DNA from 3 places in the Streptomyces sp. NPDC008150 genome. Region 1 is predicted to be linked to each of the others. Evidence: riboswitches for the same ligand, from Rfam matches in the RefSeq annotation. Region 1 holds a riboswitch; each other region holds the start of a gene.

Region 1 (5,155 bases):
CCGTCACCTGGGCCTTCGGCCGCGAACTGCTGGTGGACGGCGTGGCGGTGGCGTCGGGCGAGGGCGACGTACGGATCCGGCCGGACGGCTCCGACGTGCCGGGCGATGTGCTGATCCGTCTTCAAGTGGGCTCCGAGCAGGCGCTGTTCCGCTCGTCCGGGGCGCCCCTGGTGGCCTTCCTGGACCGCACCGACAAGCTGGTCCCGCTCGGTCAGGAAGGCGTGCTGGGGGAATTCGACGCCCATCTCGACGAGGCGCTGGACCGCATCCTGGCGGAGGAGCAGAGCGCCGGCTGACGGCTCCTCACGTCGCACGGCAGGCGTCGGCAGCGCGCAGAAACGCTTCGTCTGGCGGTCGCGCCGCGGCCACCGGCGTCCGCCCAGCGGCGACCGGCCCCCCTCGCCGTGCGCCGTCGGTCAGCGCTTGCGGCGACGTCCCCGTCCGCCCCGCGCGGCGGACGGCGCGGCTACGGGCACCGGTCCGCCGGGGACCGCCGGTACCGCGCGCGCGGATCCGGAAGCCGCCTGCGGGTGCGGCCGGTCGGCGGCCACCACCAGTGCCGCCAGCGCCGTGGTGACGGGTACGGACGCGACCAGGCCGATGGAGCCCACGAGTGTCCGGACGATCTCCTCGGCGACCAGCTCGCTGTTGGCGACCGTCCCCACGCTGCTCTGCGCGATGGAGAAGAGCAGCAGCAGCGGCAGCGCGGCGCCCGCGTAGGCGAGCACGAGCGTGTTGACGACGGACGCGATGTGGTCGCGGCCGATCCGGATGCCCGCCCGGTACAGGCCGCGCCAGCCCATCGTCGGGTTGGCCTCGTGCAGTTCCCAGACCGCCGACGTCTGCGTGACCGTCACGTCGTCGAGCACGCCGAGGGAGCCGATGATGACGCCGGCGAGCAGCAGGCCGCTCATGTCGATCGACGGGTAGAGCCCGTGGATCAGGCCCGTGTTGTCGTCGGTGTTGCCGGTGAGCGAGGCCCAGTCGATGAACACCGAACCGAGCAGGCCGATCAGTACGAGCGAGATGAGCGTGCCGAGGACCGCGACCGAGGTGCGGGCGGACAGGCCGTGGCACATGTAGAGGGCGATCAGCATGATCGCGCTGGCCCCCACCACCGCCACCAGCAGGGGGTTCGAGCCCTGGAGGATCCCCGGCAGGATGAAGAAGGTCAGCACCAGGAAGCTGACGGCCAGTGCGACGAGGGCCATGAGCCCGCGCAGCCGCCCGACCACGACGACGGCGAGGGCGAAGATCCCGGCCAGAACCGCCATCGGCACCCGGCGGTTCACGTCGGTGACCGAGTACTGGAGGTTCCTGGGCGCGGAGGGCTCGTAGGCCACCACGACCTTCTCGTCCTCGTGCAACTGCCGTGACTGGTCCGGCTGTACGACCTCGGTGAACGTGCGGCCCCTGTTCTTCCCGGTGTCGACGCGGACGGTCGCCTTCTTGCAGGTGCCGCCCTCGTCCTCGGCCGTCGTCCCGTCGGCGGCCCCGGTCGAGCCGCCGCCTCCCGAGGCGTTCACCGACTTGCAGCTGACGTCGACGACCTTGGTGACGGTGGCCTGCTGGGTCTGCCGGTCGAAACCGACACCCGTGCGTTCGTGCGCGGGTGCGCCACCGGGCCAGAGCACCACGAGGCCCACCACCACGGCCGCGGTGAACGGGATCAGGATCGCGGCGATCACCTTGCGCAGGTGCTTGGAGACGGGGGCGGCCGGGCCGTGACTGTGGGAGTGCCCGTGGCCGCCGTGGCCCCCGCCGGAGCTGCCGCCCGAGGAGGCGTTGCCCGAGCCGTGGCCGTGGCCGGTGCTCTCCGTCGGCCCGTGACCGTGGTCCTGGTGCCGGTCGTGGCCGCTCCCGTGGTCGTGGTCGTGCGCGGGTCCGGGGCCCTGACCGCCGACCCGGCCGTGGCCGTCGTGATCGCCGTGGTCGTCGTCGTTCCAGCCGCCTCCGCCGCCGCCGTCGCGGTACCAGCCGTCGTTGCCGCCCCGTCCGCCACCACCTGACGGGCCGCCACCGCCCGACGGGCCGCCGACCCGGCCGTCGGGCCCGGGGCCCTGGCCGTCGCGTCCGTCCGAACTGCGGCTGCCGTCCTGGCCGTTGGCGGGCCAGGAGCCGTGTCCGGTCGGTGGATGAGGGGGCCGCTGTCTCGTGGTCACCGACCGATCATCGCAAGAACGGAGGGGGCCCTCTGTTCACCGCGCCCGAACGGGAGTTAGCGTGGAAGCACCTTTGCACACGCGGGAGCTCGGAGCACCGGGCTGAGAGGGCGCTGACCTCCGTCGTCGCGATGTTTCACATGAAACATCGATCGCTCGACGGACATCGCTGCGTCGACCGCCGAACCTGTTACCGGGTAATGCCGGCGTAGGGAGTAGGTCTCATGACCAACAAGGACGCACGCATGCCTGCCTCCACGCAGCTCACCGAGCGCGAGGAGGCCGGAACGTCCATCGGCTGGCACAAGGCGTACATCGAGGGTTCGCGCCCCGATCTGCGGGTGCCGGTCCGACAGGTGCACCTCACCAACGGCGACGCGGTCTCGCTGTACGACACCTCCGGCCCGTACACCGACCCGCTCGTCGACACCGACGTCCGGCGCGGGCTCAGCCCTCTGCGGGAGAACTGGATCGTCGCCCGCGGCGACACCGAGGAGTACGCGGGGCGGCCGGTCCGGCCCGAGGACGACGGCCTCAAGCACACGTCGCCGCGCGGCGGACTGCGCAACCTCGACGCGGTCTTCCCGGGCCGGCCGCGGCAGCCCCGGCGCGGCAGGGACGGGACCGCCGTGACCCAACTCGCCTACGCCCGGCGGGGCGAGATCACCCCGGAGATGGAGTTCGTGGCCGTCCGGGAGAACGTCGAACCCGAGGTGGTCCGCGCGGAGATCGCGGCGGGACGGGCGGTACTGCCGGCCAACGTGAACCACCCCGAGATCGAACCCATGATCATCGGCAAGCGGTTCCTGGTGAAGGTCAACGCCAACATCGGCAATTCCGCCGTGACGTCCTCCATCGAGGAGGAGGTGGAGAAGATGACCTGGGCGACACGCTGGGGTGCCGACACGGTCATGGACCTGTCCACCGGACGGAACATCCACACCACGCGCGAGTGGGTGCTCCGCAACTCCCCCGTCCCCATCGGCACGGTGCCGCTCTACCAGGCGCTGGAGAAGGTCGACGGCCGTGCCGAGGAGCTGACCTGGGAGATCTACAAGGACACCGTCGTCGAACAGGCCGAGCAGGGCGTCGACTACATGACGGTGCACGCCGGTGTGCGCCTGCCCTACGTGCCGCTCACCGCCAACCGGAAGACGGGCATCGTCTCCCGCGGTGGCTCGATCATGGCGGCGTGGTGCCTGGCCCACCACAAGGAGAGCTTCCTCTACGAGAACTTCGAGGAACTGTGCGAGATCCTCGCCGCCTACGACGTCACGTACTCGCTGGGCGACGGGCTGCGGCCGGGCTCGATCGCGGACGCCAACGACCGCGCGCAGTTCGCGGAACTGCGCACTCTCGGGGAACTCAACCGGATCGCCAGGCGTTTTGAAGTACAGACCATGATCGAGGGCCCGGGACACGTCCCGATGCACAAGATCAAGGAGAACATCGACCTTCAGCAGGAGATCTGCGATGAAGCACCGTTCTATACGCTCGGCCCGCTGACGACGGACGTCGCTCCGGCGTACGACCACATCACCTCCGGTATCGGTGCGGCGATGATCGCCTGGTGGGGAACGGCGATGCTCTGCTACGTCACCCCCAAGGAACACCTGGGCCTGCCGGACCGGGACGACGTCAAGACCGGCGTCATCACGTACAAGATCGCCGCGCACGCCGCCGACCTGGCCAAGGGCCACCCCGGCGCACAGGACTGGGACGACGCGTTGTCCGACGCGCGATTCGAGTTCCGGTGGGAGGACCAGTTCAACCTGGCCCTCGACCCCGACACGGCGCGGGCGTTCCACGACGAGACGTTGCCCGCCGAGCCGGCGAAGACGGCCCACTTCTGCTCGATGTGCGGGCCGAAGTTCTGCTCGATGAAGATCAGCCACAGCATCTCGGAACAGTTCGGCGGTACCTCGGACGAGGGAGCGTCGCCCGACGAGATCGCCGAGGGCATGCTGCGCAAGTCGAAGGAGTTCGCGGAGAGCGGCAATCGCGTGTATCTGCCGCTCGCGGACTGACAGTTGAGGAGAAGGGGGACCGGATGACGGAGAGGGGCGCGCGGGTCGCGCGCGGCTGACAGGAGCGGTCTGCCCGTCGGTGACGGGCGCCGGGCGGAAGACCGGGCGGAGGACCGGGGCGACCGGGCGCCCGGCGTCCTCTCCGCGGGCAGACTGGGGCCATGACAGCGAGACCCCTGAGCAAGGGCGCCAACCTCTCCGTCGCCTCGTCGGCGGTGCGCGTCGAACTCGTCCGGTTCGCCGGGCCGGGAGTGCCGGACGTCGACGCCTCGGCGCTGCTGCTGACCGATGCCGGACGGGTGCGGGACGACGGGGACTTCGTCTTCTACAACCAGCCGCGCCACCCGTCGGGCGCGGTACGGCACTTGGGGAAGCGTGCGGACTCGGCCGGGGCGGGATCCGGCTCCGGTGCCGGTCAGGCCGTCGTCGCCGACGGGGTCGAGGTGCGACTGGGCCTTCTGGAGGCGGCGGTCGACCGGGTGCTGATCTGCGGCTCGTCGGACGCCGTGCCGTTCGGGCGGGTGCCAGGACTGTCCCTGAGACTTCTCGACGCGGGGACGGGGGCCGAGCTGGCCCGGTTCGACATCGACGCGGACACGGAAACGGCCCTGATCGGGGGTGAGTTGTACCGGCGGCAGGGCGGCTGGAAGTTCCGCGCGGTGGGGCAGGGATACGCGGCCGGGCTCGCGGGCCTCGCCACCGACTTCGGCATCACGGTCGACGACCCGGGCACCGCCGCGGCGGACTCCGTGGGCGCGACTCCGGCACCGGCGGCCCCGGCCGCCGAGCCGGGCCGTACCGGCGCGGCGGGTCCGGTCGGACTCTCCCCGGGCGGTCGGCCGCTCGCCTCGCCGACGCCTGCTCGGACGGTGCCCCCGGCCGGCCCGTACGGGGCACAGCCCTCCGTGCCGCGGACACCCCCGCCCCCGTCGGCCCCACCCCGGCTGCCGCCCGTGCCCCCGGCGC
Region 2 (5,155 bases), on a different contig from region 1:
AGATCTCCACCTCCAGCGTCGAGAACGCCGGGCCGCCCAGGATCTGCACGACGCCGAACGACGTGAACGTGAACAGGAACACCATGAGCGACGCGGCGGCCACGGCGGGCGCGAGCGCCGGCAGCGTCACCCGCCGCCACGCCGCGAACCGGGAGGCGCCCAGCATCCGGGCGGCCTCCTCCTGCCGCGGGTCGAGCTGCGCCCACAGCCCGCCGACCGTGCGGACCACCACCGCGTAGTTGAAGAAGACGTGCGCCAGCAGGATCGCCCACACCGTGGTGTCCAGCCGCACGCCCCACAGGTCGTCGAGCAGTCCGCCGCGCCCCACGAGGGCGAGGAACGCCGTGCCGACGACGACCGTCGGCAGCACGAACGGCACGGTGACGACCGCCCGCAGCGCCTGTTTGCCGGGGAAGTGGAGGCGGGCGAAGACGTAGGCGGCGGGCAGCGCGACCAGGAGCGTCAGCCCGGTCGAGGCGAGCGCCTGCCACAGCGTGAACCACAGCACGTGCCCGACGTCCGGGTCGCCGAGCACGTCGGCGACCCGGCCGAAGTGCCAGTGCCCGTCGGCGTGGAAACCGCGCAGGACGATCGCGACGACGGGGTAGGCGAAGAACACCGCGAAGAACACCACGGGCACCGCCATCAGGGCGCCCTGCACCAGCGGGGCACGGCGCGCGCGCCCCGGGGCCGGGCGCCGGTCCGCGGGACCCGCCGCCCCGCCGCCCGGCTCCCGCCCGGTCACTTCACTACGAGCGAGGTCCACGTCTTGACCCACCGGTCGCGGTTGTCGGCGATCTTCTGCGGCGCCACGGTCTCCGGGTCCTTGGCGGGGGGCCCGTACTTCGAGAACTCCGCGGGCACCGTCGCACCGTCGACCACCGGGTACACGAACATGTTCAGCGGCATGTCCTCCTGGAACTTCTTCGTCAGCAGGAAGTCGATGAGCGCCTTGCCGCCCGCGGTGTTCGACGCGTTGCTCAGCAGCCCGGCGAACTCGACCTGCCGGAAGCAGGTCCCCGCGGCGACACCGGTCGGCGCCGTCGACGGCTTCGGGTCGGCGTAGACGACCTCGGCGGGCGGCGACGACGCGTACGACACGACGAGCGGCCGGTCGCCGCCCGCCTTCCTGCCGCCCGCCGACCCGGAGAACTCCTCGTCGTACGCCTGCTCCCAGCCGTCGACGACCTTGACGCCGTTGGCCTTCAGCTTCTTCCAGTAGCCCTGCCAGCCGGAGTCGCCGTAGGCGGCGGCACTGCCGAGCAGGAACCCGAGGCCGGGCGAGGACGTGGACGCGTTCTCGGTGACCAGCAGGTTCTTGTACGCGGGCTTGGCGAGGTCGGCGAACGAGGCGGGCGGCGCCAGGTGGTGCTCGGTGAAGTACGCCTTGTCGTAGTTGACGCAGATGTCGCCGTAGTCGACGGGCGTGACGCGGTTCTTGTCCGGGTCGAGCCGGAACTGCGAGCCGACCGTGTCGAGGCCCTTCGCGGTGTACGACTGGAACAGCCCGTTGTCGAGGGCACGCGACAGCAGCGTGTTGTCGACGCCGAAGAAGACGTCGCCCTGCGGGTTGTCCTTCGTCAGGATCGCCTTGTTGACGGCCTGCCCGGCGTCACCGTCCTTGAGGACCTTGACCTTGTAGCCGGACTGCTTCTCGAAGGCGGCGAGGACGCTCTTGGAGACGGCCCACGAGTCGTGACTGACCAGCGTCACGGTCTTGGAGCCGCCGGACGCCTGCCCGCCGGACGAACCGCAGCCGGACAGCGCGGCGACGCCGGCCATGCCGAGACCCACGGTCGCGGCGGCGAACCGGCGGCGGCTGATGCCCCTGGTGATGCTCACGGAAATCCTCCTGGAGGGACCAGGAAGAGACGCGGCCCCGCCCGGGAACCCCGAAGGGGGCCGCGGGCAGGGCGCAACAGCTTGAGTGGTGACCGAACTTCCTACCCAGAATGACCTGGGCGAGGTTCAGAGGGTCTGCGGTTGCCCGCACTCTCAGCGCTGTGGCGCTCCCCTGTCGGATATGAAGATCTTCAGTTGTACCGATGCACGGCCGACCGTTTCTGCGGATCACCGTACGTACGGATTGCCGTACATGCGGATTGCCGTACCTACAGCTACCCGTACATGCGGCTGAACCGACGTTCGGACTGTCCGACATCCGGATCGGCCGACGTACCGACATTCCGACGTACCGACAACAACACGGTACGTCCGCCGGTCAGACTACCGCTCGGTCGCGGCGAGCTGGCCGCACGCCCCGTCGATCTCCTGGCCACGGGTGTCCCGGACGGTCACCGGCACCCCGTGGGAGGCGATGGCCTCCACGAACGCCTTCTCGTCCTCGGGCCGCGACGCCGTCCACTTCGAGCCGGGCGTCGGGTTCAACGGGATGAGGTTGACGTGCACGGGCTTGCCCCGCAGCAGCCGGCCGAGCCGGTCACCGCGCCACGCCTGGTCGTTGATGTCCCGGATCAGCGCGTACTCGATGGACAGCCGGCGCCCGGACCGGGCCGCGTACTCCAGACCCGCGTCGAGCACCTCCCGCACCTTCCACCGCGTGTTGACGGGCACGAGGGTGTCGCGCAGCTCGTCGTCGGGTGCGTGCAGGGAGATCGCGAGACGGCACTTGAAGCCCTCGTCGGCGAACCGGTTGATGGCGGGCACGAGGCCGACCGTCGACACCGTGATGCCCCGCTGCGACAGGCCCAGCCCGTCGGGCTCCGGGTCGGTGAGGCGGCGGATCGCGCCGACGACGCGGTTGTAGTTGGCGAGCGGCTCGCCCATGCCCATGAACACGATGTTCGACAGCCGTGCCGGGCCGCCGGGGATCTCGCCGTCACGCAGGGCGCGCATGCCGTCGACGATCTGGTGCACGATCTCCGCGGTCGACAGGTTCCGGTCGAGACCGGCCTGCCCGGTCGCGCAGAACGGGCAGTTCATGCCGCAGCCCGCCTGTGAACTGATGCACATGGTGACCCGGTCCGGGTACCGCATCAGCACCGACTCGACGAGCGTCCCGTCGAACAGCCGCCACAGCGTCTTGCGGGTGGTCTCCTGGTCGGTCGACAGATGCCGCACGACCGTCATCAGCTCGGGCAGCAGGGCGTCCCGCAGCGCGGTGCGCGAACCGGCGGGGATGTCGGTCCACTGCTCCGGGTCGTGCGCGTACCGCGCGAAGTAGTGCTGCGAGAGCTGCTTGGCGCGGAACGGCTTCTCGCCGGTCGCGGCCACCGCTTCCTTGCGCTCGGCGGGCGTGAGGTCGGCGAGGTGCCGCGGCGGCTTCTTGGCTCCGCGCGGGGCGACGAACGTGAGTTCTCCGGGCTTTGTAGGCATGGCTCTACCAGTGTCGCAGATCCGATCGGGTGACCCGACCGGCCGGATTCCGGAGGCCGCGACGCCGCCCCGCGCGGACCCGCACGGCGCCCGGCACCGCCCGCCGCGGGCGTACGCGCGGTGGTACGCGTGCGGGCCGCCGCCCCGAGGGGTGGCGGCCCGCACGAGGACCGTCGCGTGAACCGGACGCTCAGCCCGAACCCACGAACAGCACCAGCAGCAGCCACACCACCGGCGCCGTCGGCAGCAGCGAGTCCAGGCGGTCCATGATGCCGCCGTGGCCCGGCAGCAGCGTGCCCATGTCCTTGATGCCGAGGTCCCGCTTGATCATGGACTCGCCCAGGTCGCCGAGCGTGGCACTCGCCGCGACCGCGAGACCCAGCAGCAGGCCCTGCCACCACTCGCCGTCGTCGATCATGAACTGCATGCACAGCGCGCCCGCGACCATCGCGAACGCGACAGCACCCGCCAGACCCTCACGGGTCTTGCCGGGGCTGATGCGCGGCGCCAGCTTGTGGCTGCCGAAGCGCCAGCCGACCGCGTACGCGCCCGTGTCGCTGACCACCGTCAGCACCAGGAACATCAGCACCCGCCACGGCCCGTCGTGCGCGGTGAGCAGCAGCGCGACGAACGTCGCGAGGAACGGCACGTAGAACGCGGCGAACACGCCCGCCGTGACGTCCTTGAGATAGCCGTCCGGCGGTTCCGTCATCCGCCACACCAGGACCGCGAGCGCGGTCAGCGCCATCGCCACCCAGGCGCCCTCGGGCCCCCGGACATAACCGGCGACCACCATCGCGGCACCGCCGACCGCCAGCGGCACGAGCGGCGCCTTGATGTCCTTGCGCTCCCGCAGCCGGCTGGTCAGCTCCCACAGGCCGACGACGACCGCGACCGCGATGACGCCCACGAACACGGCCTTCACCACGAACAACGACGCGATGATCACCACGCCGAGACCGACGCCGACGCCTATGGCCGCACCCAGGTCCCGCCCCGCGCTCTTCCTCTGCGGCGCGGGCGCCGGCTGCGGGGCGTCGGGCATGGGCTCCGGATTCTGCGGCACCGTCCCGTGGGGCGGCGCCGTCGGCGTCTCGTCGCGGAACAGGGGGCCGCTCGGCCGAGCGGCCCCCGGGTCGTCATCCTGGTCTCCGCCGTGTGCGGGTACGTCGGGCACGATGGGCATGGGGCGAGTCTGCTGGGCGTCATGCGCATCGTACGCGGGACCCGCCGGGGCTACCCCCTGGACAGGTCCCCCGTCGGACGGCCCCCAGTACCCGGCCTGTGGCGCAGCACCCCAGGAAGAGTCGTTCATCAGACTTCGAGCAGCTCCGATTCCTTGTGCTTCAGAAGCTCGTCCACCTGGGCGACGTACTTCGCCGTGGTGTCGTCGAGCTCCTTCTCCGCACGGCGGCCCTCGTCCTCGCCGACCTCGCCGTCCTTGACGAGCTTGTCGATGGCGTCCTTGGCCTTGCGGCGCACGGAACGGATCGAGACCTTGGCATCCTCGCCCTTGGTCCGCGCGACCTTGATGTAGTCGCGGCGGCGCTCCTCGGTCAGCTCCGGGAACGTCACCCGGATGATGTTGCCGTCGTTGCTCGGGTTGACGCCCAGGTCGGAGTCCCGGATCGCCTGCTCGATGTTGCGCAGCGCGGTCTTGTCGAACGGGGTCACCACCGCCATGCGCGGCTCCGGCACGGAGAACGAGGCGAGCTGGTTGATCGGCGTCGGCGCCCCGTAGTAGTCCGCCACGATCTTGTTGAACATCGCCGGGTGCGCACGGCCGGTGCGGATCGCGGCGAAGTCCTCCTTGGCGACC
Region 3 (5,155 bases), on a different contig from region 1:
TCACTTCGGGGATGACGGGGGTGTCACAGCCTGCGGCGGCGAGGCGGTCGCGCAGCCGGAGGTAGGACTCCGGCTGGAAGAACATCTGTGTGATCGCGTAGTCGGCGCCCGCCCGGCACTTGGCCACGAAGTGGGCGACATCACTGTCCCAGTCGGCGGAACGGGGGTGCATCTCGGGGAACGCGGCGACGCCGACGCAGAAGTCACCGGCCTCCTTGATGAGGCGCACCAGGTCGGCCGCGTACTCCAGACCGGTCGGGTGGGCGGTCCACTCGCCCATCGGATCGCCGGGCGGATCGCCACGCAGAGCGAGCATGTTGCGGATGCCCGCGTCGGCGAACTGGCCGACGATGTTGCGCAGTTCGGTCACGGAGTGGTCGATCGCGGTGAGGTGGGCGACCGGCGTCAGCGTGGTGTCCGACACGATCTGCTCGGTCTCCCGGACCGTGCCGGCCCGGGTGGAACCGCCGGCCCCGTAGGTCACCGAGACGAAGTCCGGGGCGACGGCCTCGACGCGGCGCAGCGCGCTCCACAGGTTCCGCTCCCCCTTGGGGGTCTTCGGCGCCGAGAACTCGAACGAGATCGTCGTCTTGCCGGAGGCGAGCATGTCACGCACGGTAGGTGCGTGATCCGTCCGGGTGGATGCGGTTCCGAGGGCCATACCCGCAGGTTAGCCAGGGGACGTCGGTCGCCCAACCGGATGAGGGTTTTTCACCCGGTTCGTCGCCTTGTTGTCCACCCCTCGGACAGCCGTGGACACCGCGGCGCGGCTCAGCGCTCCCGCAGCCGCTTCGCGAAGGCGGCGGCGGCCGCGCCCGGGTCGTCGGCGCCGGTGATCGCGCGGACGACCACGACCCGGCGGGCGCCCGCGTCGAGCACCTCGTCGAGGTTGCCGAGGTCGATGCCGCCGATGGCGAACCACGGGCGGGCGGTGCCGAGGCCCGCGGTGTACCGGACGAGCCCGAGGCCGGGGGCGGTGCGGCCGGGCTTGGTGGGGGTCGGCCAGCAGGGGCCGGTGCAGAAGTAGTCCACGCCGTCCTGGACGGCCGCGGCGGCGGCCTCGGACTCGGCGTGCGTGGAGCGGCCGATCAGGACGTCGTCGCCGAGCAGCGCGCGGGCCGCGGGGACCGGCAGGTCGCCCTGCCCGAGGTGCAGCACGTCGGAGGCGGCGGCGTGGGCGACGTCGGCCCGGTCGTTCACGGCGAGGAGCGCGCCGTGCCGGGCGCAGGCCTCGGCGAACACGGCGAGGTGCGCCAGCTCCTCGGCGGCCTCCATGCCCTTGTCGCGCAGCTGCACGACGTCGACCCCGCCGGCCAGGACCGCGTCCAGGAACTCGGGCAGGTCGCCCTGCCGGGTGCGGGCGTCGGTGCACAGGTACAGGCGGGCGTCCGCCAGCCGGGCGCGGGCGGTGGTGGCGGTGTCGGACATGCTCAGGTCCCCCCGGGGACGGCGCCCCGGGCGCCGTGATGGTCGTGGCGTGCTGGTGTCGCGCGGGCCCGGCCCGCGGGGCGCGGCCCTGGCGGGCGCGCCCCGGGGGCGGGGCGGTCGGGCGCGGTCGTCAGAGGGCGAGCGCCTGGGCGCGGCGCTTCACCTCCGTGCCGCGGTTCTCGCTGAGGGCCTCGGCGGGGGTGCCGGGGAGGCTGGGGTCGGCCGTGAACAGCCACTCCAGCATCTCTTCGTCGGAGTAGCCGTCGTCCCGCAGGAGCGTCAGGGTCCCGGTCAGGCCCTTGACGATCACATCCCCGTCGATGAAGGCGGCGGGGACGTGCAGCGCGCGGTTCTCCCCGCGGCGCACGGCGATGAGCTGGCCCTCCTTGACGAGCTGGCGGACACGCGTCACCTCGACGCCGAACTTCTCGGCGATGTCGGGGAGGGTGAGCCAGGCGGGGACGAGAGCATCGATCTTGGTGTCAATCTCGGTCACCCCTCAAGCCTGCCATCCCGCACCGACAGCCGGAAGCCGACCCCGTCCGACCGGGCGGCGGCGGACACCGTCACGCGGTCGCCGCTCCTCCGGCGTCGCCGCCCGGTCGCCCGCCCCCGCGCCCTACGCCGTCGCCGTCTTCAGTGGCATGGAGGGGTCAGCGAGGCGTTCCGCGTCCATCACCGCGCCCGCCTCGATCAGCTTGCGGCCCTGCGCCAGGTCGCGCGGACGGCCCACCGCGAGGAGGGCGACGAGCCGCCCCTCGCGCAGCCAGCACACGGTCCACGCCGGTCCGGCGGGGTCGCCGCGCCACACGGTGGTGTCGCCGTAGGGGTGGTGGCCCGCGTACTGGACGAAGCGGCCGAACTGCTCGGACCAGAAGTACGGGACCGGGTCGTAGGCCGCCGGGGCGTCGCCGAGGATGTCGGCGGCGACCGTGCGCGGCCCCTGGAGGGCGTTGTCCCAGTGGTGCACGAGCAGGCGCTCCGCGTACCGCTCCGAGGGGAAGGACGCGCAGTCGCCCACGGCGTGCACGTCCGGGACGGAGGTGCGCAGGCGGGCGTCGGCGAGGACCTCGCCGTGCGCGCCGAGCGCGACGCCCGAGCCGGCCAGCCACTCGGTGACGGGCCGGGCGCCGATGCCGACGACGACGGCGTCCGCGGCCAGCCGGGTGCCGTCGTCGAGCACCACCGCGCCGTCCTCGACGAGGGCCACGCGCGCGTGGGTGCGCAGGTCCGTGCCGCTGTCGGCGTACCAGTGCGCCATCGGGGCGGCGACCTCGGCGGGCAGCGCGCCGGCCAGCGGCCGGTCGGCGGCCTCGACGACGGTGACGGCGCAGCCCGCCTCGCGGGCGGCGGTGGCGAACTCGGCGCCGATCCAGCCGGCGCCGACGACCACGATGTCGCGCTGGGCGGCGAGCACCGGCCGCAGCCGTTCGGCGTCGTCCAGGGTGCGCAGCACGTGCACGCCGGAGGCGCCCTCGGTGCCGGGCAGCCGGACGGGCCGGGCGCCGGTGGCGACGACCAGGGCGTCGTACGGGACGGGCCCGGCGGACGTGTCCAGTTCGTGGTCGCCGGGGCGCACGCCCAGGGCCTCGGTCCCGAGCCGCAGTTCGATGCCGAGGGCGGCGAAGTCGATGTCGAAGGCGGAGCCGTCGGCCTTGCCGAGCAGGACGGCCTTCGACAGCGGCGGCCGGTCGTAGGGCGGGTGGGTCTCGGCGCCGATCAGGGTGACGGTGCCGTCGAAGCCCTGTTCGCGCAGGGCGACCGCGGTCTGCACCCCCGCCATGCCCGCGCCCGCCACGACCACGCGCCGCGGGTGGGGGGCGCCCCCCGACGTGCGCCGTTGCTGCGTCTGCTCGCTCACGTGATCACCATAGACAACTGACATCGCGTCAGTCACCGGCGGTGACCGGTGCTCCGACGCGCCGTACCCGTCCCGCCGCCCGTCCACGACTGCCACTGCCGTCTCCTTCGCCCGTACCCGGCCGCCGGGGACTCCCCGCGGCCCACGCCGACGAGCGCCCGTACGCCGTGGTCCGCCGGTGGTCGGCCGCGCGTGACGGAGATCGGGCGGTCGCTGTCCGCCTACCCGGTGAACGTTCCCGTACGGCACCACAGGGCCGCCGGAGCGCGGAGCGCGCGCCGGGGGCGGCTCCCCGGGGCGCCGGGCGGCGGGGCTAGGGTGGTTTCCGAAGAGCACACGCGGGAGTCCGGGCGCACCGGGCTGAGAGGGAGGCTGGCGGCCTCCGACCGTACGAACCTGATCCGGGTCATGCCGGCGAAGGGAGGGGCTGGACACCCATGTCGACATCCGTATCCGTCGCACCATCCGCTGTTCCGTCGTCCGACGTCCTGGTCGTGGGCGGTGGCGTCATCGGCCTGGTCACGGCCTGGCGGGCGGCCCAACGCGGCCTGTCCACCGCCGTGCTGGACCCCGGGCCGGGCGGCGGCGCCGCGCAGGTGGCCGCCGGGATGCTCGCGGCCGTCACCGAACTGCACCACGGCGAGCAGACGTTGCTCGGTCTCAACCTCGAATCGGCGCGCCGCTACCCGGAGTTCGCCGCCGAGCTGACGGACTGCACGGGGCACGACCTCGGGCACCGCCGGTGCGGCACGCTGGCCGTGGCGCTGGACGCCGACGACCGCGCGCACCTGCGCGAACTGCACGTCCTGCACAACGCGTCGGGGCTCGGCTCCGAGTGGCTGTCCGGACGGGAGTGCCGCCGCCTGGAGCCGATGCTGGCGCCGGGCGTGCGCGGCGGGCTGCGGGTGGACGACGACCACCAGATCGACCCGCGGCGGCTCGCGGCGGCGCTGGTCGTGGCGTGCGAACGGGCGGGGGTGGTGTTCCACCGGGTGTGGGCCGAGCGGCTCACCGTGGCGCGGGGCCGGGCGACCGGCGTGCTCGGCGCGGACGGCACGGCGTTCGCCGCCGGCCAGGTCGTGCTCGCGGCGGGTTCCCTGAGCGGGCGGCTCGCGGGGGTGCCCGCCGAGGCGCTGCCGCCGGTACGGCCGGTGAAGGGGCAGGTGCTGCGGCTGTCCGTGCCCGCGCGGTACGCGCCGTTCCTGAGCCGGACGGTACGGGCGGTGGTGCGCGGCAGCCAGGTGTACCTGGTGCCCCGGGAGAACGGCGAACTGGTGGTCGGGGCGACCAGCGAGGAGTTGGGCTGGGACACGACGGTGACCGCGGGCGGCGTGTACGCGCTGCTGCGCGACGCGCACGAACTGATCCCCGGCATCACGGAGTTGCCGCTGACCGAGACCCGGGCGGGACTGCGCCCCGCCTCCCCCGACAACGCGCCGCTGCTCGGCCCCACCGCGCTGCCCGGCCTGCTGCTGGCCACCGGGCACCACCGCAACGGCGTGCTGCTCACCCCGGTCACCGGCGACGTCCTCGCCCACGTCCTGACCACGGGCGAACTCCCGGAGCTGGCACGGCCGTTCACCCCGCGAAGGTTCCGGACCGCGGACCGGGCGGTGCAGCCCGCGTGAACGTCACCGTGAACGGGGAGCCCCGCGAGGTCGCGCCCGGCACCGCCCTCGACACCGTCGTGCGGTCCCTCACCCCGGCGCCCTCGGGCGTGGCCGCCGCCCTCAACGAGACCGTCGTCCCGCGCACCCGGTGGGCCGCCACCGCGCTGCGCGAGGGCGACCGCGTCGAAGTCCTGACCGCAGTCCAGGGAGGCTGACCGTGGCTGACGATCCCTTCGTCCTCGGCGGTACGACGTAC

What was found. Region 1 has a riboswitch for thiamine pyrophosphate ahead of thiC (phosphomethylpyrimidine synthase ThiC). Riboswitches for the same ligand answer to the same signal wherever they lie in the genome.
Region 2: another riboswitch for thiamine pyrophosphate. It lies ahead of ACFZA0_RS20960 (thiamine ABC transporter substrate-binding protein); the one in region 1 lies ahead of thiC (phosphomethylpyrimidine synthase ThiC).
Region 3: another riboswitch for thiamine pyrophosphate. It lies ahead of thiO (glycine oxidase ThiO); the one in region 1 lies ahead of thiC (phosphomethylpyrimidine synthase ThiC).

What each region holds. Positions count from the first base shown of each region.
Region 1 is NZ_JBIBHJ010000003.1:342,896-348,050, forward strand. Features, by position in the region: gene ACFZA0_RS10875 (SsgA family sporulation/cell division regulator) at 1-296, shown strand, start outside; gene ACFZA0_RS10880 (YibE/F family protein) at 417-2,162, opposite strand; TPP riboswitch at 2,234-2,394, shown strand; gene thiC (phosphomethylpyrimidine synthase ThiC) at 2,387-4,189, shown strand; gene ACFZA0_RS10890 (VWA domain-containing protein) at 4,351-5,155, shown strand, end outside.
Region 2 is NZ_JBIBHJ010000008.1:130,104-135,258, forward strand. Features, by position in the region: gene ACFZA0_RS20955 (ABC transporter permease subunit) at 1-646, opposite strand, end outside; gene ACFZA0_RS20960 (thiamine ABC transporter substrate-binding protein) at 742-1,782, opposite strand; TPP riboswitch at 1,923-2,026, opposite strand; gene rlmN (23S rRNA (adenine(2503)-C(2))-methyltransferase RlmN) at 2,227-3,336, opposite strand; gene ACFZA0_RS20970 (phosphatidate cytidylyltransferase) at 3,527-4,651, opposite strand; gene frr (ribosome recycling factor) at 4,651-5,155, opposite strand, start outside.
Region 3 is NZ_JBIBHJ010000001.1:927,435-932,589, reverse strand. Features, by position in the region: gene metF (methylenetetrahydrofolate reductase [NAD(P)H]) at 1-661, opposite strand, end outside; gene thiE (thiamine phosphate synthase) at 772-1,428, opposite strand; gene ACFZA0_RS04065 (Rv2175c family DNA-binding protein) at 1,559-1,924, opposite strand; gene ACFZA0_RS04060 (FAD-dependent oxidoreductase) at 2,048-3,289, opposite strand; TPP riboswitch at 3,618-3,729, shown strand; gene thiO (glycine oxidase ThiO) at 3,727-4,917, shown strand; gene thiS (sulfur carrier protein ThiS) at 4,914-5,114, shown strand; gene ACFZA0_RS04045 (thiazole synthase) at 5,117-5,155, shown strand, end outside.